DNA from 3 places in the Streptomyces sp. NPDC093984 genome. Region 2 is predicted to be linked to each of the others. Evidence: riboswitches for the same ligand, from Rfam matches in the RefSeq annotation. Region 2 holds a riboswitch; each other region holds the start of a gene.
The links. Region 2 has a riboswitch for cyclic di-AMP ahead of ACIRC0_RS07260 (M23 family metallopeptidase). Riboswitches for the same ligand answer to the same signal wherever they lie in the genome.
Positions count from the first base shown of each region.

Region 1: it holds a riboswitch for cyclic di-AMP, as region 2 does, so the genes downstream of both, ACIRC0_RS03060 (peptidoglycan DD-metalloendopeptidase family protein) here and ACIRC0_RS07260 (M23 family metallopeptidase) in region 2, are expected to answer to the same signal.
Region 3: it holds a riboswitch for cyclic di-AMP, as region 2 does, so the genes downstream of both, ACIRC0_RS08385 (transglycosylase SLT domain-containing protein) here and ACIRC0_RS07260 (M23 family metallopeptidase) in region 2, are expected to answer to the same signal.

Region 1 is NZ_JBIWIM010000001.1:646,663-653,584, forward strand. Features, by position in the region: gene ACIRC0_RS03055 (DUF6250 domain-containing protein) at 1-544, opposite strand, end outside; gene ACIRC0_RS03060 (peptidoglycan DD-metalloendopeptidase family protein) at 701-1,636, opposite strand; cyclic di-AMP (ydaO/yuaA leader) riboswitch at 1,641-1,797, opposite strand; gene ACIRC0_RS03065 (alpha-galactosidase) at 2,121-4,193, opposite strand; gene ACIRC0_RS03070 (tyrosine-protein phosphatase) at 4,382-5,179, shown strand; gene ACIRC0_RS03075 (DUF6126 family protein) at 5,201-5,311, opposite strand; gene ACIRC0_RS03080 (helix-turn-helix domain-containing protein) at 5,344-5,979, opposite strand; gene ACIRC0_RS03085 (aspartate aminotransferase family protein) at 6,054-6,922, opposite strand, start outside.
Region 2 is NZ_JBIWIM010000001.1:1,608,119-1,615,040, reverse strand. Features, by position in the region: gene ACIRC0_RS07270 (M16 family metallopeptidase) at 1-421, shown strand, start outside; gene ACIRC0_RS07265 (M16 family metallopeptidase) at 418-1,806, shown strand; cyclic di-AMP (ydaO/yuaA leader) riboswitch at 2,030-2,180, shown strand; gene ACIRC0_RS07260 (M23 family metallopeptidase) at 2,193-2,945, shown strand; gene ACIRC0_RS07255 (GntR family transcriptional regulator) at 3,170-3,865, shown strand; gene ACIRC0_RS07250 (HPr family phosphocarrier protein) at 4,164-4,445, opposite strand; gene ACIRC0_RS07245 (GNAT family N-acetyltransferase) at 4,602-6,922, shown strand, end outside.
Region 3 is NZ_JBIWIM010000002.1:128,523-135,444, reverse strand. Features, by position in the region: gene ACIRC0_RS08405 (ABC transporter permease) at 1-753, opposite strand, end outside; gene ACIRC0_RS08400 (ABC transporter ATP-binding protein) at 740-1,738, opposite strand; gene ACIRC0_RS08395 (outer membrane lipoprotein carrier protein LolA) at 1,780-3,057, opposite strand; gene ACIRC0_RS08390 (polyprenyl synthetase family protein) at 3,334-4,344, opposite strand; cyclic di-AMP (ydaO/yuaA leader) riboswitch at 5,236-5,400, shown strand; gene ACIRC0_RS08385 (transglycosylase SLT domain-containing protein) at 5,405-5,920, shown strand; gene ACIRC0_RS08380 (HAD family hydrolase) at 5,964-6,776, opposite strand.

The DNA.
Region 1 (6,922 bases), 960 kb from region 2:
TCGGCTCGCCCGCGACGAGCAGCGGCTGCGTGTAGTCGTGGACCAGCGGGCGGACGCCCGGCTCGCCCACGTAGCGGCGCATTCGTGTCGTGGTGTTGGAGTTGGCGCCGTAGCCCACGTAGTACGTCTTCAGGTAGTCGTACTCGGCCAGGGCGCCGCCCCGCGGGGTGGCGAACAGGTCGTCCGGGGAGCGGACGTCGACGGCGTTCCAGAAGTTGTTGAGGTCGGAGACACGGTCGTTCGCGCCGCCGGCCGAGACCGCGGTCGCCGTGTACCCGAGGACGTACGGCCCCTGGAGCCGCTGCCGGAACCAGACCGTGGCGCCGCTCGGTACGTCGATGTCGAGCACCCCGCGGTCGGCCGTGACCGTGCCGCCGTCCTGCAGTTCCACGGCCCACTGTCCGAGTCCGTGCCGGAAGTCGTCGTACGCGAGGAGTCGCCCCCGGCGGTGGCGGGGCGCGGCGTTCGCGGTCGCGGCCGGTGCGAGCGCGGCCAGGGCGGCACCGGAGGCGAGTGCTCCGAAGGCTCTGCGAGTGGTCGTCATGCGGTACGACTCCTTGGGTGGGCGCGGCGGCACATTCAGAAAGCGCTTGCTCCCGATCACTGTGGGCCGTGGTCGCACTCCTGTCGAGACCGCGTGAACGCCGGAGGCCGGACCCCCAACGGGGCCCGGCCTCGCGGAAAATCGCGGCGGGTGGCGTCAGCCGACGGTCACGCCGTGGGAGCGCAGGTAGGCCACCGGGTCGACGTCCGACCCGTAGTCGGGGGTCGTGCGGATCTCGAAGTGCAGATGCGGTCCGGTGACATTGCCGGTCGCGCCGGACCGGCCGACCTGCTGCCCCTCGGCGACGGTCTGGCCGGCGGCGACGGAGATGTGGGACAGGTGGGCGTACTGGGCGTAGCGGCCGTCGGCGAGCCTGATGACGACCTGGTTGCCGTACGCGCCGCCCCAGCCGGCGGCGACCACGGTGCCCGCGGCGACGGCCTGCACGCTGGTGCCGGTCGGGACGACGAAGTCCACTCCGGTGTGGTGGCCGCTGGACCACATGCCGCCCGCGACGTGGTAACCGGTGCCGAGGACGGCACCCGTGACGGGCAGGGTGAAACCGGCGGAGACCGTGGCGGTCCTGGCGGCCTTCCTCGTGACGGCCCTGGACGGCTTGGACTTTGCGGCCGGCGGGGTGGTCGTCCTCGTCGCGGCCCGGGCGCCGTCCAACGTCAGCTTCAGCCCCGGGTGGATGAGCGACGGGTCGGAGCCGACGGCCGAGCGGTTGTCCTCGTAGAGCCTGTGCCAACCGCCGTCGACGTGCTGTTCGCGGGCGATCTTCTCCAGCCAGTCGCCGGCCTCGACCGTGTAGGTCCTGCTGCCGGTCGCCCGGTCCGCACCCTGCTTCACGGTGACGGGAACCGCGGTGGCGGCCTTCTCGGCAGCGGTGGCAATCCCCTGGGAAGCGGTGGCGGTCTCCTGGGAGGCGGTGGCGGCCTTCTCGGCAACGGACGAGGCCGGGGTGGCGGCATGGGCTTCGGCCGCCCCGACCAGGGGCAGCGCGAGCGCGGCGCCGCCGGTTCCGGCGACGGCGAGGGAACGGGTGAAACGCCGGGGCTTGGGACGGCGGTGCTTACCCTTCGCGGGCATGGTGAATTCCTCTCCGGCGCCTGCGAGGTGAGCTGTCGGGTGCGGACTGGAGATGTCCGGCCGTGCTCACGCACGGCTTTACCCCTAGCCGTTCCGGAGACCGGAACAGGCATGGTTCCTGTGGGTCCCCCGCTCCTGCCGGGCATGGGTGTGTGTGCGGGCTCCGGGCGGCGGCAGGATTCGGCGTTCCGTCCGGATGGATGGGGAACGTAAGCGAACAGGACGCGCAGCGACAACTGTTCGCCTCCCGGCGCGCACCTTTCTCATGCTCCTCACCGCAAGCCCCCGGTGACGCTCCGTCGATCCGGCGGCTCGGGGCTTCACCATTTCCCTGGACAATCACCGAATTACATGCACATGGCAACAGCGGAGCGTCACGCCTATGACACTGCTCACGTGCCGGCTCTTCAGAAGCCCTTCATCCAGGCCGAGTTACAAGGAATCAGTCAATCCGGGCACGACGATTTCAAATTCAGACGCAGATTCAGATCCGGCGCAGCCGGATGACCGTCGCATCGAAGTCACCGCGCAGCGCGGGCCGCAGCCCATGATGCAGAAGGACCGCGCCCCGGTGCAGTTCGCCGGTTTCCCGGCATTCGTACGTCGCCGCCGGGTCCAGGCCGCGCAGCCGCAGCGGGGCGACCGGCTCGCCGTAGTGCTGTGCCTGGAGCCAGGCGAGGACGACGCTCTCGTCGCCGAGGACGTACTGCACCGCGCTCAACCCGCCCGCCGGCGGCCGCAGCCGGTACAGGTCACCGCGCTGGACCACGGGCCGGATCTCCTTGTAGAGGCCGACCCAGTCCCGCGCTTCGGCCAGCTCCTCCTCGGTCCACTGCGCGAGGTCGCCGCCGACACCGAGCACCCCGGCCATGGCGCTGACGAACCGGAAGCGCAGCGCGCTCACCCGCCCGTTGAGCATCGCGTTCGGACTGTCGGTGACCCAGGCGGCCATCACCCGGGCCGGATGGATCTGGCTGAAGCCGTGCTGGATGGCGAGTCGGTCGAGCGGGTCGGTGTTGTCGGAGGTCCACACCTGGTCCGTACGGCTCATGACGCCCAGGTCGACACGTCCGCCGCCGCCCGAGCAGGACTCGAAGGCGACATGGGGGTGCGCGGCCCGCAGCCGGTCCAGCAGGGCGTAGAAGGCGCGCACGTGGTCGACCCACAGTCGCTGCGGGTAGGGCTCGCCGGGCCAGCCGGCGTCGGTGAAGCAGCGGTTGAAGTCCCACTTCACATAGTCGATCGGGGCGCTGGAGAGCAGGGCGTCGAGCTGCTCCCAGAGGTACTCCTGGACGTCCTCGCGGGCGAGGTTGAGCACGAGCTGGTTGCGGAACTCCGTCCGCTTCCGCCCCGGCTGGTACTGCACCCAGTCGGGGTGGGCGCGGTAGAGGTCGCTGTCCGGGTTGACCATCTCGGGCTCGACCCAGATGCCGAACTGCATGCCGAGGGCGTGCACGTAGTCGGCGAGCGGTTTGATGCCGGAGGGGAAGCGGTCCGGGTTGGGCCGCCAGTCGCCGAGCCCGGCGCGGTCGCTGGTACGGGTGCCGAACCAGCCGTCGTCGACCACGAACAGCTCCACCCCTATGGCCGCCGCCCGCCGCGCCAGCGCCCCCTGCTGCTCCTCGGAGATGTCGAACTCGGTGGCCTCCCAGGAGTTGTAGAGCACGGGGCGGTCCCGGTCGGCGTCCGGGACGATGTGCGCGCGCTGGTAGGCGTGCCAGGCACGGCTCGCGCCGCCGTGGCCGCCGTCGCTCCACAGTCCCGCGAAGACGGGGGTGGTGTACGTCTCCCCCGGCGCGAGGAGCAGCAGACCCGAGTCGTCGTACCCGGCGCCGCCGGTGATCTGCACCCGGGCGTCCGGGAGCTGGGCGACGGCGATCCGCCAGGTGCCCGACCAGGCGAGCACGCAGCCGTAGACCTCGCCGCTCTCCTCGGTGGCGTCCGTGTCCAGCGCGACCCACGGCAGGTGCTGGTGACCGGTGTGGCCGCGGCGGCTGCCGATGACCTTCTCGCCGTGGGTGAGGTCGGACCGCACCAGCCGGGACTCGGCCGCCCAGCGCCCGTGCAGGTGGGAGAGGCGCCAGCCCTCGCGCTCGGGCAGGGTCCAGGTGGCGGAGTCGGCGCGGAGGAGTTCGGCGGGGGCGGGGCCGTCGTTGGCGAGGGTCACCCAGCGCTCTACGACATCGCCGCGCATCCGGTAGTGGAGGATGATCAGGAGTCCGGCGTCGGTGAAGCGCAGCCGCAGTTCGTCGCCGTCGGCCTCGTACGCCTCGAACGCCCACTCCGTGCCGCGGCGCTCCTCGGTGCGCACGGACAGGGCGGGGCGCACGAAACGGGGGCCGCCCTCGACCGGGTACTCCTCGCGGCCGTCGAGCGGGGACTCGAAGGGCCGGTACGGCGGTGCCGGCAGGGCCGCGAGCGCCTCGGCGTCGGCGAGGGCGATCCGCGGGCCCCAGTGCAGGTGCAGCAGCGTGTCGTCCTCGGCGAGCCGCAGGGCGTAGCTGCTCGTGGGCCCTGACAGCAGCCAGGTGCGGCCGTCCGCGGCGATCTCCAGCATCACATGCCCCCACAGATTCGAACAGGTGCGATCAGGCCTCAACATCATCGGGTGTGAGGTGCCTCGGGGGCAACGCCTGTCCGTCACGCGGGCGCCTGCCGGGGACGATCGCCTGATCACACGGTGCCGTATCGTCGAGGCGCGGCCCGCCGGCGAACAGCGCCGGCGGACGGATGGGAGGAGCCCTCGTGACGCAGCAGGTCCCGTCTACCGAGCCCGAGCTGACCGGCGTACGCAACTTCCGCGACGTGGGTGGCCTGCCGACCGTGGACGGGCGGCGGGTGCGGCGCGGAGTGCTCTTCCGCAGCGGCCACCTCGCGCACGCGACGGAGCGGGACGCGGCATTCCTCACCTCACTGGGCCTGCACACGATCTTCGACTTCCGCAACGCGGCGGACAAGAAGCTGGAGGGCCCGGACGTCGAGCTGCCCGGCGTGCGGAACGTCAACCTGCCGCTGACCGACCCGGCGCACGGCGCCGAGTTCTGGAAGATGGTCCGCGACGGCGACCTGGAGCAGCTGCGCGCGCTGCTCGCCGACGGCAAGGCGGAGAACAGGATGATCCTGTCGTACCGCACGATCATCAAGGAGCGCACGGCCGAGCACTCCCAGGTGCTGCACGCGCTGGCCGAGGACAGCGTCCCCGCGCTGATGCACTGTGCCGCGGGCAAGGACCGCGCGGGGCTCTCGATCGCGGTGACGCTCCTCGCCCTCGGGGTCGAGCGTGAGGCGATCGTCGCGGACTACCTGGAGTCGAACGCGAAGCACCGCCGCTACAAGGTGCGCCGCAACGGCTCGTCGCCCGACGCGTACTCCCCCGAGGTGATGGAGCTGCTCAGCCCCCTCTTCGACGCGCGCGCCGAGTATCTCGCGGCGGCGCTGGAGACCGTCGAGGAGACCTGGGGCGGTGTCGACACCTACCTGGAGAAGGGGCTGCGGATCACGCCCGCGGTGCGGGAGCGGCTGCGCGACCGGCTGCTGGACTGAAGTGCGGTCCGGGGTGGGCGCTCACTTCGCGCCCAGCTCGAACAGCAGGTAGACGAAGGCGGCGAACAGGTGGCCGACCGCGATGTAGACGATCAGCCGCACCCACAGTGCGCGCGGGAACTTCTCCTCCATCACCTTGCGGGGGCGGGATTCCGGTTGCTCGGTCATGGCATCTCTCCAGGGGTGGGGCCGAGGCAGAGCGCGGCGGTCGGGCTCTGCAGCAGGGTGTGGACGAAGAGCAGCTCGGTGCCGTCGTGGTCGGCGGCGGCGAGACGGTGCGGGGTCAGCGAGTCGAAGTGCGCGCTGTCGCCCGGCGCGAGTACGTGGGTGGAGTCGCCGAGGCGCAGCCGCAGCCGCCCCTTGAGGACGTACAGCCATTCCTCGCCCGGGTGGACGCGCACGATGTCGCCCTGGGTGCCGTAAGGGATGTGCACCCGCAGGGCCTGCATACCGCGTCCGGACCCGCCCGCCTGCCAGTACGCCCAGCCGCCCGCCCGGGTCGGCTCCATGTCGGCGGCGCGCACGACGGCGTCCCGGTCGGCGACGTTCTCGCCGAGCAGTTCGGAGACGGTCGTACCGTAGATACGGGCGAGCGCAAGCAGCATGGGCAGGGACGGCTGCCGCCGGCCGGTCTCCAGCCGGGACAGGTGCGCGGGCGAGAGCCCGGCGGCACGGGCCGCGGCCTCCAGGGTCAGCCCGGCGCGGCGGCGCAGCGCACGCAGCTGCGGCGCGACGACGGGCAGGTCCTCGGACGGCCCGTCCTCGGTCCCGGTGCCGGGATCGGTCTCAGGAGAGCTCATGCCTCCATTGAGCCGGAGGCTTGCCCCTGCGGCAAATTTCTTGCCTCAGAGGCAAAAGCCCGGCTCCCGGAGGGTCAGCGGTTCGCCACCGCCTGCTTGATCAGCGTCTTGCCGAAGTCCCACATCAGCCCGCCGCCGTGTGCGTCGTCCATGACCGCGGTGAAGGCGTCCACGAACCGGTCGACGTCCGCCTCACCGATGATCAACGGCGGGATCAGCTTGATCACCTCCAGGTGGTCGCCGGAGACCTGGGTGAGGATCCGGTGGCGCTGCAGCAGCGGCACGACGACCATCTGCGCGAACAGGCCCTTCCGGGCGGCCTGGAGCAGGCTCCACCGGCTGCGCAGCTTGAGCGAGCTGGGCCGGCCGAACTCGATGCCGATCATCAGGCCCCGGCCGCGGATCTCGCTGAGCATCTCGTACTTGTCGACGAGCTCGGTGAGCCGGGACTTCAGCTGCTCCCCGACGGCCCGGGCGTTCGCGACGACCTGCTCGTTCTCCATCACGGACAGGACGGCGAGCCCGGCCGCCATGGCCTGCGCGTTGGACCCGAAGCTCGCGGAGTGCACGAGGACCCGGTCCATGGACGAGTAGACCTTCTTGAAGATCCAGTCCTTGCCGAGCGTCGCGCCGACCGGGACGTAGCCGCCGGAGAGCGCCTTCGCCACGCACACCAGGTCGGGCTCGGCGCCGTCCTCGTGCTGGTAGGCGTAGAAGTCGCCGGTACGGCCGAGGCCGGTCTGCACCTCGTCCGCGATGAGCAGCGCCTTGTGCTTGTGCAGCAGCTCCTGCGCGGCGCGCAGATAGCCGGGCGGGGCCTCGTGGACGCCCTTGCCCTGGATCGGCTCGACGATGAGGGCCGCCACGTCCCCCTTCTTCAGCTCCCGGGCGAGGGCGTCGAGGTCGCCGAGCGGGACGGCGGTGTCGGGCAGCAACGGGGCGA
Region 2 (6,922 bases):
GCTGCGGCTCGCCGGGGCGCCCTCGCTGGGGTGGCTGGACGTGAAGACCTCCGGCGACGTCGAGGTGCCCGTCATCGAGACCGCCATCGACGAGGAACTCGCCCGGTTCGCCGAGCGGGGCCCGACGGCCGAGGAAATGGAGCGCGCCCAGGCCCAGTTGGAGCGCGAGTGGCTGGACCGGCTCGGCACGGTCGCGGGCCGCGCCGACGAACTGTGCCGGTACGCCGTGCTGTTCGGCGACCCCCAGCTCGCCCTGACCGCCGTGAAGCGCGTGCTCGAGGTCACCGCCGAGGAGGTGCAGGAGATCGCCAAGGCCCGCCTGCGCCCCGACAACCGCGCGGTGCTCGTGTACGAGCCGGTCGCGGCCGAGGCCCCGGAAGCTGCCGAGACCACCGACGAGACCGAGGAGTCGGCGAAGTGAGCGAGCTCGCGACCATGGAGTTCCACCCGCAGCCCCAGCCCGGCGAGGCCCGGCCCTGGGCGTTCCCGGCGCCCGAGCGCGGCACGCTCGACAACGGCCTGACCGTGCTGCGCTGCCACCGCCCCGGTCAGCAGGTCGTCGCCGTCGAGGTGCTCCTCGACGCGCCCCTGGACGCCGAGCCGGCCGGCCTCGACGGCGTCGCCACGATCATGGCGCGCGCCTTCTCCGAGGGCACGGACAAGCACTCCGCCGAGGAGTTCGCCGCCGAGCTGGAGCGCTGCGGCGCCACCCTCGACTCGCACGCCGACCACCCCGGCGTCCGCCTCTCCCTGGAGGTGCCGGTCTCCCGCCTCCCCAAGGCGCTCGGACTGCTCGCCGACGCCCTGAGGTCGCCGGCCTTCGCGGACAGCGAGGTGGAGCGCCTGGTGCGCAACCGCCTCGACGAGATCCCGCACGAGATGGCCAACCCGGCCCGCCGCGCCGCCAAGGAGCTCTCCAAGGAGCTGTTCCCGGCGTCCTCGCGCATGTCGCGCCCGCGTCAGGGCACCGAGGAGACGGTCGCGAACATCGACGCCGCGGCCGTCCGTGCCTTCTACGAGCGGTATGTGCGCCCCGCGACGTCCACCGCGGTCGTGGTCGGCGACCTCACCGGGATCGATCTGGACGAGCTCCTCGGCGACACCCTCGGCGCCTGGACGGGGGAGCCCTCCAAGCCGCGTCCGGTGCCCCCGGTGACCGCCGACGACACCGGCCGCGTGATCATCGTGGACCGTCCCGGCGCCGTCCAGACACAGCTGCTCATCGGCCGTGTCGGGCCCGACCGCCACGACCGCGTGTGGCCCGCCCAGGTGCTCGGCACGTACTGCCTCGGCGGCACCCTCACCTCCCGCCTGGACCGCGTCCTGCGCGAGGAGAAGGGCTACACCTACGGGGTGCGGGCCTTCGGGCAGGTGCTGCGCTCCGCGCCCGACGGCACGGGCGCCGCGATGCTCGCCATCAGCGGCTCCGTCGACACGCCGAACACCGGCCCGGCGCTCGACGACCTGTGGAAGGTGCTGCGCACCCTCGCCGCCGAGGGCCTGACGGACGCCGAGCGCGACGTCGCCGTACAAAACCTGGTGGGGGTGGCACCGCTGAAGTTCGAGACGGCGGCGGCCGTCGCGAGCACGCTCGCCGACCAGGTCGAGCAGCACCTGCCGGACGACTACCAGTCGACGCTGTATCAGCAGCTGGCCGCCACGGGCACGGTGGAGGCCACCGCGGCCGTGGTGAACGCCTTCCCGGTGGATCGCCTCGTCACCGTGCTGGTGGGCGACGCCGCGCAGATCAAGGAGCCCGTAGAGGCGCTCGGCATCGGCGAAGTGAGCGTCGTCGCCGCCGAGTAGAGCGCACCGCACGCGCGCGTGCGCCGCGCCCGTCCCGGGGCCCTGGTGACTTTCCGTTCACCAGGGCCCCGCCCATTGGCGGGTTTGTCCGTATTGCCACAGAGGTTGCCTCTCTGCCCTGTGGGATGCGCTACAAACCCCGTCCTGCGTTTGCTGATTGAAAGACGGTCCGCTTAGCGTCATTCGGGCTGTCCGTCAGGCAGTGCGCCGCACCCGCGGCACCGGACAGTCATCGCCGAGTCCCCGTACGGCGCGAGCCAGGGGAGCCGGGGACCCAAAACCACAGTCCCTGGGGTGAATCGGGCGCGAGCCCGTAGGAGACCTTCCTGCTCCGAACCCGTCAGCTAACCCGGTAGGCGAGAGGGAAGGAAAGGACCAGCCACTTCATGGCGTTCACCTGCGCCACCGGGAAGCACCGTCGCCCGAGCCGTGTGAAGCGTACGACTGCGAACGCCGTCGGCGTGGCAGCGCTCACCACCACCGGTGTCATCGGCACCCTGGCCGCCCCGGCCCACGCCGCCGGCGCCCCCGTCGAGCAGACCGGGCTGCTCCAGGCCCTCACCCTCGGTGACTCGGTCGCGGAGAAGATCGGCGCACAGGCCGCCGCCCAGAAGCAGGCCGCCGAACAGAAGCGGGCCGAGGAGGCCGCGCGCAGGAAGGCCGCCGAGAAGGCCCGCCAGGAGCGCGAGGCCAAGGAGCGGGCCGCACGCGAGGCCGAGCGCAGGCGTCTCAACGCGTTCGTGCCGCCGATCTCCAACTCCTTCGTCTCCACCGGTTACAAGACCGGCGGCTCCCTGTGGTCCTCCGGCTCCCACACCGGCATCGACTTCCACGCCGCCACGGGCACGCCCGTGCACGCCGTCGGCGCCGGTACCGTCGTCCAGACCGGCTGGGGCGGCGCGTACGGCAACCAGATCGTCATCAGGATGAACGACGGCACCTACACCCAGTACGGCCACCTGTCGTCCATAGGCGTCTTCGTGGGTCAGCACGTCACCCCCGGCCAGCAGATAGCCCTCGCCGGGTCCACCGGCAACACCACCGGGCCGCACCTGCACTTCGAGGCCCGGACCACTCCCGAGTACGGCTCGGACATCGACCCCGTCGCCTACCTGCGCTCGCACGGCGTGAACGTCTGACGGCCGCGCCCGCGACAGTAGCGCCCGCACCCGACGGCCCCGGCTGATCAGCCGGGGCCGTCGTCGGCTTCAGCCGGGGCCGTCGTCGGCTTTCGAACGGCTGTGTGTCCAAAAAAAATCCCTGGATTCCGGCCCGCCGTCGGAAATTCCGGCCCACTGCAATAGAGTCGGTTGAACACGCGTCAATCGCGTACGTTTCGCGGGGATTAAGGCGGAGGTCGGTCATGCGTATTCCGGCGCACTCGGTCTGCACGGCGATCCGTGATGACATCGTCGCGGGTGTCTACGAGCGCGGCAGCCGACTCACCGAGGAACTCCTCGCACGCCGCTACGGCGTCTCCCGCGTCCCCGTGCGCGAGGCGCTGCGCACCCTGGAGGCCGAGGGCTTCGTCGTCACCCGCCGGCACGCGGGCGCGTGCGTGGCGGAACCCACCGAGCAGGAGGCCGCCGACCTGCTGGAGATGCGGATGCTGCTGGAGCCGCTCGGGGCCGCGCGGGCCGCGCAGCGGCGTACCGAGGCCCATCTCAAGGTGCTGCGCGGCCTGGTCAGACTGGGCCAGGAGCGGGCCAGGAGGGGCAACAGCGAGGATCTGCGCTCCCTGGGCGGCTGGTTCCACGAGACGCTGGCGCAGGCCTGCGGGAGCCCGGCGCTGACCTCGACGCTCGCCCAGCTGCGGCACAAGATCACATGGATGTACGCGGTCGACGCGCCGGCCGACCCCGTGGAGTCCTGGGCCGAGCACGGCGGCATCGTTGACGCCGTCGCGCGCGGGGACGGCGAGCGGGCGCGGGCGATCACGGCGCTGCACACGGAGCGCTCCACGGCCGCGCACCGGCTCCGCTTTCCCGGCGGGACGGACCGCCCGGACCGTGTGAGGACTTCGCAACACCCCGTAAACACGTCGGCGCTCCGGCTTTAACACAGGCACCGTATACAAAGAGGGATATTCGGCTGAGGCCTATTTTCGGCTGCCTGTTTTCGGCGTGCGTCCTTAAATTCGGCGTGCGCCGTTCCGGTGCGTCGTCTGTGAATTTAGTCGTGCGTGACGAATGCGCCGTGTGCCCTTTTCATTGCGTGCGCCTTTCTCGCCGTTCCCTGCGCCGGACTGCCGTCGTCGCCGGTTCTCGCCCTCCCGGACGGGAGCATGCCCGGCAACGACAAAAGCCGCGCCGCCATGAAGGCGACGCGGCTGGAGCGGGGTGCTGCTGCCCGAAGGGTCAGACGGTCTCGGGGAGTTCCTCGAGGCCCTCGGCGACCAGCTTGGCCAGACGGTCGAGCGCGGCGTCCGCACCCTCCGCGTCGGAGGCCAGGACGATCTCCTCGCCACCCTGGGCGCCGAGGCCCAGAACCGCCAGCATGGACGCGGCGTTGACGGGGGTGCCGCCCGCCTTGGCGATCGTCACCGGGATGCCGGAGGCCGTGGCTGCCCGGACGAAGATGGAGGCGGGGCGGGCGTGGAGACCCTCGGCCCAGCCGACGTTGACGCGGCGCTCAGCCATGTGTTGCTGCCCTTCAGGTGTATCAGGGTTGTCTAGACCAGTGTTCCATAGGTGAAGCGTGCCCGGGAAGGGCATCGTCCCGTCCCCGGCGGGCCGGGACCGGTCCCCTCAGCCTGCCTCGCGCCGCCTACGGACGCGAGCCTTACTCTGGGGCCCATGCAGACCACGTCGGACCGGCACGAGTACCCCGCCCACTGGGAGGCCGACGTGGTGCTGCGCGACGGCGGCACCGCGCGCATCAGGCCCATCACCGTCGATGACGCCGAGCGCCTCGTCAGCTTCTACGAGCAGGTCTCGGACGAGTCGAAGTACTACCGCTTCTTCGCGCCGTACCCGCGTCTGTCCGCCAAGGACGTCCACCGCTTCACGCACCACGACTTTGTGGACAGGGTGGGACTCGCGGCCACGGTCGGCGGCGAGTTCATCGCAACCGTACGCTATGACCGCATCGGTACCGACGGCCTGCCCGCCTCCTCGCCTGCCGACGAGGCCGAGGTGGCCTTCCTGGTGCAGGACGCGCACCAGGGACGCGGCGTCGCCTCCGCCCTGCTCGAACACATCGCGGCGGTGGCCAGGGAGCGCGGCATCCGCCGGTTCGCCGCCGAGGTGCTGCCCGCCAACACCAGGATGATCAAGGTGTTCACGGACGCCGGGTACCAGCAGAAGCGCAGCTTCGAGGACGGTGTCGTACGCCTCGAGTTCGACCTGGAGCCCACCGACCGGTCGCTGGCCGTCCAGCGCGCCCGGGAGCAGCGGGCCGAGGCGCGGTCCGTGCAGCGGCTGCTCGCACCCGGCGCGGTCGCCGTGATCGGCGCCGGCCGTACGCCCGGGGGAGTGGGCCGCAGCGTTCTCGACCACCTCAGGGACGGCGGATACACCGGCCGCCTGTACGCGGTGAACCGGGCGTTCGCCGCAGACCGGAAGGAGCTCGACGGCGTCCCCGCCCACCGCTCGGTCCGTGACATCTCCGAGCCGGTCGACGTCGCCGTGGTGGCGGTCCCCGCCGAGCACGTCCCCGAGGTCGTCACCGAGTGCGGCGAGCACGGGGTGCAGGGGCTCGTGGTGGTCTCCGCCGGGTACGCCGAGAGCGGGCCCGAGGGGCGGGAGCGGCAGCGGGAGCTGGTGCGGCAGGCGCGGTCGTACGGCATGCGGATCATCGGGCCGAACGCCTTCGGAATCATCAACACCTCGCCGCAGGTCCGGCTCAACGCCTCCCTCGCCCCCGAGATGCCGCGCCCCGGGCGCATAGGACTGTTCGCCCAGTCGGGCGCCATCGGGATCGCCCTGCTGTCACGGCTGCATCGGCGCGGCGGAGGTGTGACCGGCGTCACGGGTGTCTCGACCTTCGTCTCCTCCGGGAACCGGGCGGACGTGTCCGGCAACGACGTCCTCCAGTACTGGTACGACGACCCGGACACCGATGTCGCCCTGATGTATCTGGAGACCATCGGCAACCCGCGAAAGTTCACCCGCCTCGCCCGGCGCACGGCGGCGGCCAAGCCGCTGGTTGTGGTCCAGGGCGCGCGGCACGGGGGCGCGCCGCAGGGGCACGCGGTACGGGCCACACGGCTGCCGCACGCCACGGTGTCCGCGCTGCTGCGGCAGGCGGGGGTGATCCGGGTGGACACGATCACGGAACTGGTGGACGCGGGCCTGCTGCTGGCCCGCCAGCCGCTGCCCGCCGGGCCCCGGGTGGCGATCCTCGGGAACTCGGAGTCGCTCGGGCTGCTGACGTACGACGCCTGCCTCACGGAGGGCCTGCGGCCCTCGCCGCCGCTCGATCTCACGACGGAGGCGTCGGCCGAGGACTTCCACCGGGCGCTGGTGGGCGCGCTGGCCGACGACTCCTGCGATGCCGTGGTCGTGACGGCGATACCGGCGGTGGGGGAGACGTCGCCCAGGGACGCGGAGCTGGCCGAGGCGTTGAGGTCCGCCGCCGCGGTGGCTCCCGCGAAGCCCGTGCTGGTGGTGCACGTGGAGCTGGGCGGGCTGGCGGAGGCCCTGTCCGCCGCCGCGAGCACGGGTCCCCAGGCGGGCGCCGCGGAACGACTGCACCCGGAGGTCGCGGACGCGGTACCGCCGCCCGCGACCGAGGCGCCGGCGGACTCCCGGCTCATCCCCGCCTACCCCGCCGCCGAACGCGCCGTCCGGGCCCTCGCCGAAGCCGTCAAGTACGCGCAGTGGCGGCGGGAGGCCGCCGAGCCGGGGAAGGTGCCCGAGTTCGACGACATCGACGAGAAGGGCGCCGCCCAGCTGATCGACGGCCTGCTCGCGCGCGGCCAGGGGCTCACACTCGGCACGGACGAGACCTGTGACCTGCTCGCGCGCTACGGCATCCACGTCCGTCGGGCGCTGCCCGCTCCCACCCCCGAGGCCGCTCTCGGGGCCGCCCGCACGATCGGCTACCCGGTGGCCCTCAAGGCCACCGCCCCGCATCTGCGCCACCGCGCCGACCTGGGCGGCGTACGCCTCGACCT
Region 3 (6,922 bases), on a different contig from region 2:
GTCCGCGAAGGACAGCCAGTAGTGCGAGAAGAAGTACGGCTGGAGCGCGTGCAACTGCGGAATCTGGTCCATGATCTGGACCGTGATGAGCAGCCCCACCGTCGTCGCCATCGCCGCGATGCCGCTGCCCGTGAGCGTGGAGATGAACAGTCCGAGGGCCGCAACGCCGATCAGGGACGCGGCGACGACCAGGGCGATCAGCAGGGCCCGGCCAAGGCCCTCGGCGAAGCTGATGCGCGTACCGGAGATCGTCGTCAGGTCGCCCAGCGGGAAGAGCAGGGCGCCCACCGCGAGCGCCGAGACGGCGACGACGAGGGTGGCGATCAGGCAGAAGGCGATCGTCGTTGCGTACTTGGTGAGCAGCAGGCGGGTACGGCCCGCGGGGGCGACCAGCAGGTAGCGCAGGGTGCCGGAGCTCGCCTCGCCCGCGATCGCGTCGCCCGCGACGACACCGATCGCCATCGGCAAGAAGAACGGGAGCGTCGCGGCGAGCGCGGTGAACACCAGGAACAGGCCGTTGTTGGTGATCTGCGTGATGAACGCCGGGCCGCCGCCCCCGCCCCGACCGCCGGACCCGTCGCTCGTCTCGAGCTTCACGGCGATCCCGACCAGGATCGGCACGGCGGCGAGCACGGCCAGCAGGGCGAGCGTGCGCCAGCGCCGGAACGTGGTCACCAGCTCGCTGCGCAGCAGCCCGAAGGTCCACAGCGGGCTCGTCCGGCGCGGCACGACGGCCGCCTCAGCCTGCGACATCGAACCCCTCCCCGGTCAGCGCCACGAACGCGTCCTCCAGGGAGGCACGTTCGACGCCGAAGCCGCGTACGCGGACTCCCGCCGCGACCAACGCGGCGTTCACATCGGAAAGTTCCCGGTCCTCAGGCTCGGCCGTCACCCGGTTCTCCTCCACCACCACATCGGCCACACCCTGTTCCTTCAGGACGCGTGCCGCGTCGGTGACGTCCGGGGTGGTCACGACGAGGCGTCCGCGCGCCCCGGCCACCAGGTCTCCCACCGGGCCCTGCGCGATCAGCCGGCCCTGCGCCATCACCGCCGCGTGCGTGCAGACCTGCTCGATCTCGTCGAGCAGGTGGGAGGAGAGGAAGACGGTCGTGCCGTCGGAGGCCAGTTCCCTGACCAGGGCACGGATCTCCCGCATGCCCTGCGGGTCGAGGCCGTTGGTCGGCTCGTCCAGGACGAGGAGCCTGCGGGGCTGGAGCAGGGCGGCCGCGAGACCGAGGCGCTGCTTCATCCCCAGGGAGTACGCCTTCGCCTTCTTGCCCGCGGCCGCCGTGAGGCCGACCCGGTCGAGGGCGGCCGCGACGCGGGTCCGCCGGGTGCGCGGGTCGGCGGTGGGGTCGGCGGCGTCGTAGCGCAGGAGGTTGTCCCGGCCGGAGAGGAAGCCGTAGAGCGCCGGGCCCTCGATGAGGGCGCCGACGTGCGGGAGCACGGCGCGCGTGGCCCGGGGCATGGGCTGCCCCAGCACGCGTGCCGAGCCCGAGGTGGGCTCGATCAGGCCCATCAGCATGCGGATGGTGGTGGTCTTGCCGGAGCCGTTCGGCCCGAGGAAGCCGAAGACGCTGCCCGCCGGGACGGTCAGATCGAGCCCGTCCACGGCGAGCTGCCCGCCGCGGTAGCGCTTGGTGAGGGCGCGGGTGGCGATGACCGGGGCATCCAGGTCACTCGCCGCCCTCGCCGCCGAGTCCTTCGACTGCGCTTCCGCGGCGGGCAGTTCCTCCATGGGCTCTTCTGCTCCCCTTCGTCCGTACGCCGTACGGTGGGTCACTTCCCCGCGTTCGCCGCCTTCAGCAGCGCGTCCTTGGTGACCGCGCCCGCGTACACCTTGCCGTCGTCCGTGATCAGGGCGTTGACCAGGCGGGTGGAGAAGACCGTGCCCGAGCCGAACTTGCCGGTGACGTGGTCGCCGAGCGAGTTCAGGAAGCCGGAGGCCGCGCCGTCCTCGGACGGCGATCCGGACGGCACCCCGCCCTTGCTGCCGGTGTCGAACACGTAGATGGCGTTCCAGCCCTCGCCGAGGGTCTTCGACGCGCCGCCCCAGGGCGTTGTGCCCGTGTCCTCACGCTGTGCCTCGCGCCCGGCCTTCCCGACCTCGCCTGCCTTCCCGGCCTCTCCGGCCTCGCCCGCCTTCCCGGCCTTCAGGTCGTCACCCTGGGTGACCTTCGTGCCCCTGGGCGGCGTGAAGTCGAACGTCGACGCGGCCGGCTTGGCGAAGGAGACCTGGGTGAAGCCCACGTCCAGCACCGCCGCGCCGCCCTTCGCCGGGGTCAGCGTGAACTTCAGCGGCAGCCCGGTCTTCGCGTCCACCGCGATGCTGATCGCGCCGACCGTCGTGCCCGACTGCTTCGGCCGGACGAGCAGCTTGTAGGCGTCCCGGCCCGCGACCTGGGCTGTGCCGTCTACCGTCACGGAGGTCGTCTTGTCGGCCGCCTTCAGTGCATGATCGGCGAAGTCCCTGGGCGTGGCGGGCACGTCCTTCGGCGCTGCCTCGCCGCTCTTGTGCTCGCCCGCGCCGGTCGCGTGGTACGCCTGGTTGGATGCGCTGTCGTACGCCCACACCTGGTCGCCGTTGCGGATGACGCTGTACTCGGCGGCCTTCTCGATCAGCGAGAGCTTCTGCTTGTCCTGGCCGTCGGCGGCGACCCGCACGGTGTGGGTGCCGGAGGCCAGCTCCAGCAGCTTGGAGCTAGGGTCGGCGGCCGAGTCGCCCTTGCCCTGCCCGCCCCCCTGGGAGAGCGCGCCCGAGGCCAGGCTGTCCTCGAGGCCGCCCAGGTTGGGCAGGCCCAGGTCCGTGCTGATCGTCACCGTGCCGGACATCTGCTGGACGTCCGACTTGGCGATCTTCTCGATGAGCTGCTGCGCGCTGATCTTCGGCAGGTCGGGATCCCCGGAACCGGCGAACGCCGGGACGAGCCCGATCGTCGCCGCCGCCACGCCCACGACCGTGACCGGGACGACGTACCGCGCGGCCCTGCGCCGCCCGTCGCGTACGTCCTCGACCTCCCCGGCGGGTGTGCTGTCGTCGGATTCGTACGGTGCCATGTGTGCCTTACCTCCGTAGTCGGCGGCGGCCTGCTGTCCGTGCACTCGTCCACCCCTGCGCCGCCATTCTCCCCCGGACTCCTGTGAGGTGGTCCTCTCCATATGACCAAATCACCGGGAGGGAAGCGTCAGACCGCGGGGCCAACTCCGCGTACTTCTGGGGTATGACATGACGGGCGGGACACGGCGCCCCACCCGTAGGGGTCGGCAGGGCGCGCCGAAGGACGTGTGACGTGGCACACGCCGGGCGCGGGGCTCAGGGGGACGCCTGGCGCGTCACCCCGCCCGGTGCACCACCGCGTCGCACATGTCCGTCAGGGCCGCCTTCGCGCCGCAGTCCGGCAGCGGGGCCAGAGCCGAACGGGCGTCCTCCGCGTAGCGGACCGCGTCGCGTCGGGCCTGCTCGAGGGCCGGGTGGACCCGGAGGCGGGCGAGGGCGTCGGCGTGGCGGGCGTCGTCCGTGAGGTCGGATTCCAGCAGCTCGCACAGGGCGACGTCCTCCGGCAGCCCGTGCCGCTGGGCCCGCTCGCGCAGGCGCAGGACCGGGAGGGTCGCGATGCCCTCGCGCAGGTCCGTCCCCGGTGTCTTGCCGGACTCGTGGGAGTCGGAGGCGATGTCCAGGACGTCGTCGGCCAGCTGGAACGCCACGCCGAGACGCTCGCCGTACTGCGTCAGCACGTCCACGACCGTCTCGTCGGCGCCCGACATCATCGCGCCGAAGCGGCACGCCACCGCCACCAGGGAGCCCGTCTTGCCGGCGAGGACGTCGAGGTAGTGCTCCACCGGGTCACGGCCGTCCCGCGGGCCCGCCGTCTCCAGGATCTGGCCGGTGACGAGCCGCTCGAACGCCTCCGCCTGGATGCGGACCGCCTCCGGGCCGAGGTCGGCCAGGATGTGGGACGCGCGGGCGAACAGGAAGTCGCCGGTGAGGACCGCCACCGAGTTGCCCCAGCGGCTGTTCGCGCTGGCCACCCCGCGCCGCACATCGGCCTCGTCCATCACGTCGTCGTGGTACAGCGTGGCGAGGTGGGTGAGCTCCACGACCACGGCCGAGGGGACGACCCCCGGCGCGTACGGGTCACCGAACTGCGCCGCGAGCATGACGAGCAGCGGCCGGAACCGCTTCCCGCCCGCGCGTACGAGATGCTGCGCGGCCTCGGTGATGAAGGGCACCTCGCTCTTCGTGGCGTCGAGCAGCCCTTCCTCGACAGCGGCCAATCCGGCCTGGACATCGGCTTCCAGAGCCTGGTCCCGCACGCTCAGCCCGAACGGCCCGACGACGGTCACGTGAGGTCTCCTGTCTGCTGACGTCTGCTGACGATCACACGGTCGGTATCGAGGTCGGTCACTTGATCGATGGCGTCGCCTGGACGACTCGGCTCACCGAGTTTGTCGATCTGTCGCCGCCATCACTCAAGTCAGCGTATCCGGTCGGGTTTCGATCACCACGAGTGCCCGCTGTTCCAGGCCGGGCCGTATCGGATCACGAGAGGCATGTTCTTGATCAGGTGATACGAGCGGGTTTGGAGCGACATAGCGGAAAGCTGCCCCTCCCGGTGGCCGGCGACGCGCACCGGTCCCCTGAAACGCCCCCTCGCATCCCGCCTCCGGAGCAGCCCGGCACCCCCAAGGCCTCCGCAGGGTCACGCGGCCCCCGGCCGCCCCGCCCGGCACCATCACCCGGCCGGGCGCACACCCGGTCCTGACGGGGGCGCGCGGAACCCGAGGCACGCGCGCGTACAGATCCGCAGGGCGTGACGAGATGGCATGACGAGTGACGTCGGTCACGCCTTCGGATCCGGAGATGGAGAGTTCCCGTAGACCCGAACGATGTCCGAATTGCCGCAATTCGCCCCCATAAATACCGCCATCGAAGACGGACGCCGAACCTTTTGTCCGAATTGCCGCCCCAGGGCCCTGAATTACGGGTGGCGATCAAGGAAAGCGCGAGTGAGTTAGCTCACGCCGCCGGAAGGCGGTGCGGAGCATGCGGAATCTCAACTTCCCCTTTGCTTATGCCAAGTTGAACTCTGTTCAACAAAATGGATCACATCCCTTATTCCCGCATTTCATGGTCATTTACCTCGCAGTGTGACTTCCAGGCTTGTTCCCGACATGTGCTCTCGCATACCTTCCCAATCGATCCGAGCGGAACGCCGAATCCTGCCGCCGCCCGCGATCCATTGACCACCACGGCAGGAGCGGGGGACCCAGGTAAGTCGCCGGACCGGACACAGCGCCGGAACGGCTTGGGGTGAAGCCGATGCCTCGACACCGAGGACACGGCCGGGCACCTCCCAGCCCGAACCCGACAGCTCACCTCGCAGGCGCCGGAGAGGACTACGACATGCCCGCTTTCGCCCTGCCCGCACGCCGTCGGGACCGCCGCTCCAAGGCCGCGCGCCTCACCCGTGCCCTCGCTGTCGCGGGGACGGGTGCCGCCGTTCTGGCCCTTCCGGTCCTGGGAGCGACCAGCGCTTCCGCCGCGACCCCCACCTCCGCGACGACCACGACCGCCGCCGCCAAGACCGTGACGACGCGCGCCGGAAACCTCGACAGCTGGATCCGTCAGTCGCTGGTCGTCATGCGGCAGCACAGGATCCCCGGCTCCTACTACGGCATCTACCGCAACGTGATGCGCGAGTCGTCGGGCAACCCGTCCGCCATCAACCTCTGGGACTCCAACGCCCGGATGGGCATCCCGTCCAAGGGCCTCCTCCAGGTCATCGACCCGACCTTCCGCGCGTACCACGTGCCGGGCACGTCCTGGAACATCTACGACCCGGTGGCGAACATCACGGCCGCGTGCAACTACGCCGCCCACCGGTACGGCTCCATCGACAACGTCCACGGCGCGTACTGACGCTGTGCGCCGCGCGTACCGGGGCTGAGGCTGAAGCCGAGGTCTAGCGGCCCCTGAAGAGTCGTTCGAGGACGACGGCGATGCCGTCGTCCTCGTTCGATTTCGTGATCTCGTCGGCGACCGCCTTGAGTTCGGGGTGTGCGTTCGCCATGGCGACGCCGTGCGCGGCCCAGTCGAACATCGGGATGTCGTTCGGCATGTCACCGAACGCGATGGTCCGGGACGGCCCGAGGCCCAGATACTCGGCGGCGAGCGCGAGCCCCGTCGCCTTGGTGATGCCGCACGGCTGGAGTTCGACCGTGCCGGGCCCGGACATGGTGACCGTCGCCAGCGAACCGACCGCGCTGCGCGCCGCCGTCGCCAACTCGTCGTCGGTCAGGGTGTGATGGCGCAGCAGCACCTTGCTGATGGGCGCGCACCACAGGTCGTCGCGCCGCTGGACCCGCACCGCGGGCAGCGTGGGGTGCGGCATCCGGTAGCCGGGTTCGATGAGCGTGAGCCCGTCCACGCCGTCCTGGTCGACGGCCGCGTACACCTGCCCCACCTCGGCCTCGATCTTGCCGAGCGCGGTCTCGGCCAACTCCCGGTCCAGGGTGACGGAGAACAGCAGCCGGTCCGCGCCGGCGTCGTACACCTGCGCGCCCTGTCCGCACACCGCGAGCCCCCTGCCGCCCAGGTCGTCGAGCAGCGGCCGCACCCTGGGGGCCGGACGCCCCGTCACCACGAGGTGCTGCACGCCGGCCGCGGCGGCCCGCGCCAGCGCGTCCCTGGACCGGTCGGAGAGCGTGTCGTCACCGCGCAGCAGCGTCCCGTCCAGGTCAGTGGCGATGAGTGAATATGCGAGGGGTGCGGCCATGATCAGAGAATACGGATGGAACACCCCCGCCATTCACCGCGAACCAACTGACGTCCGGCCACCAGTCGTGAACCGGCCGACCCACGGCTGACCCACGACTGACCCACGGCCGGCCTCCGGGCCCCCTGCCGATAACCGGCCGACCT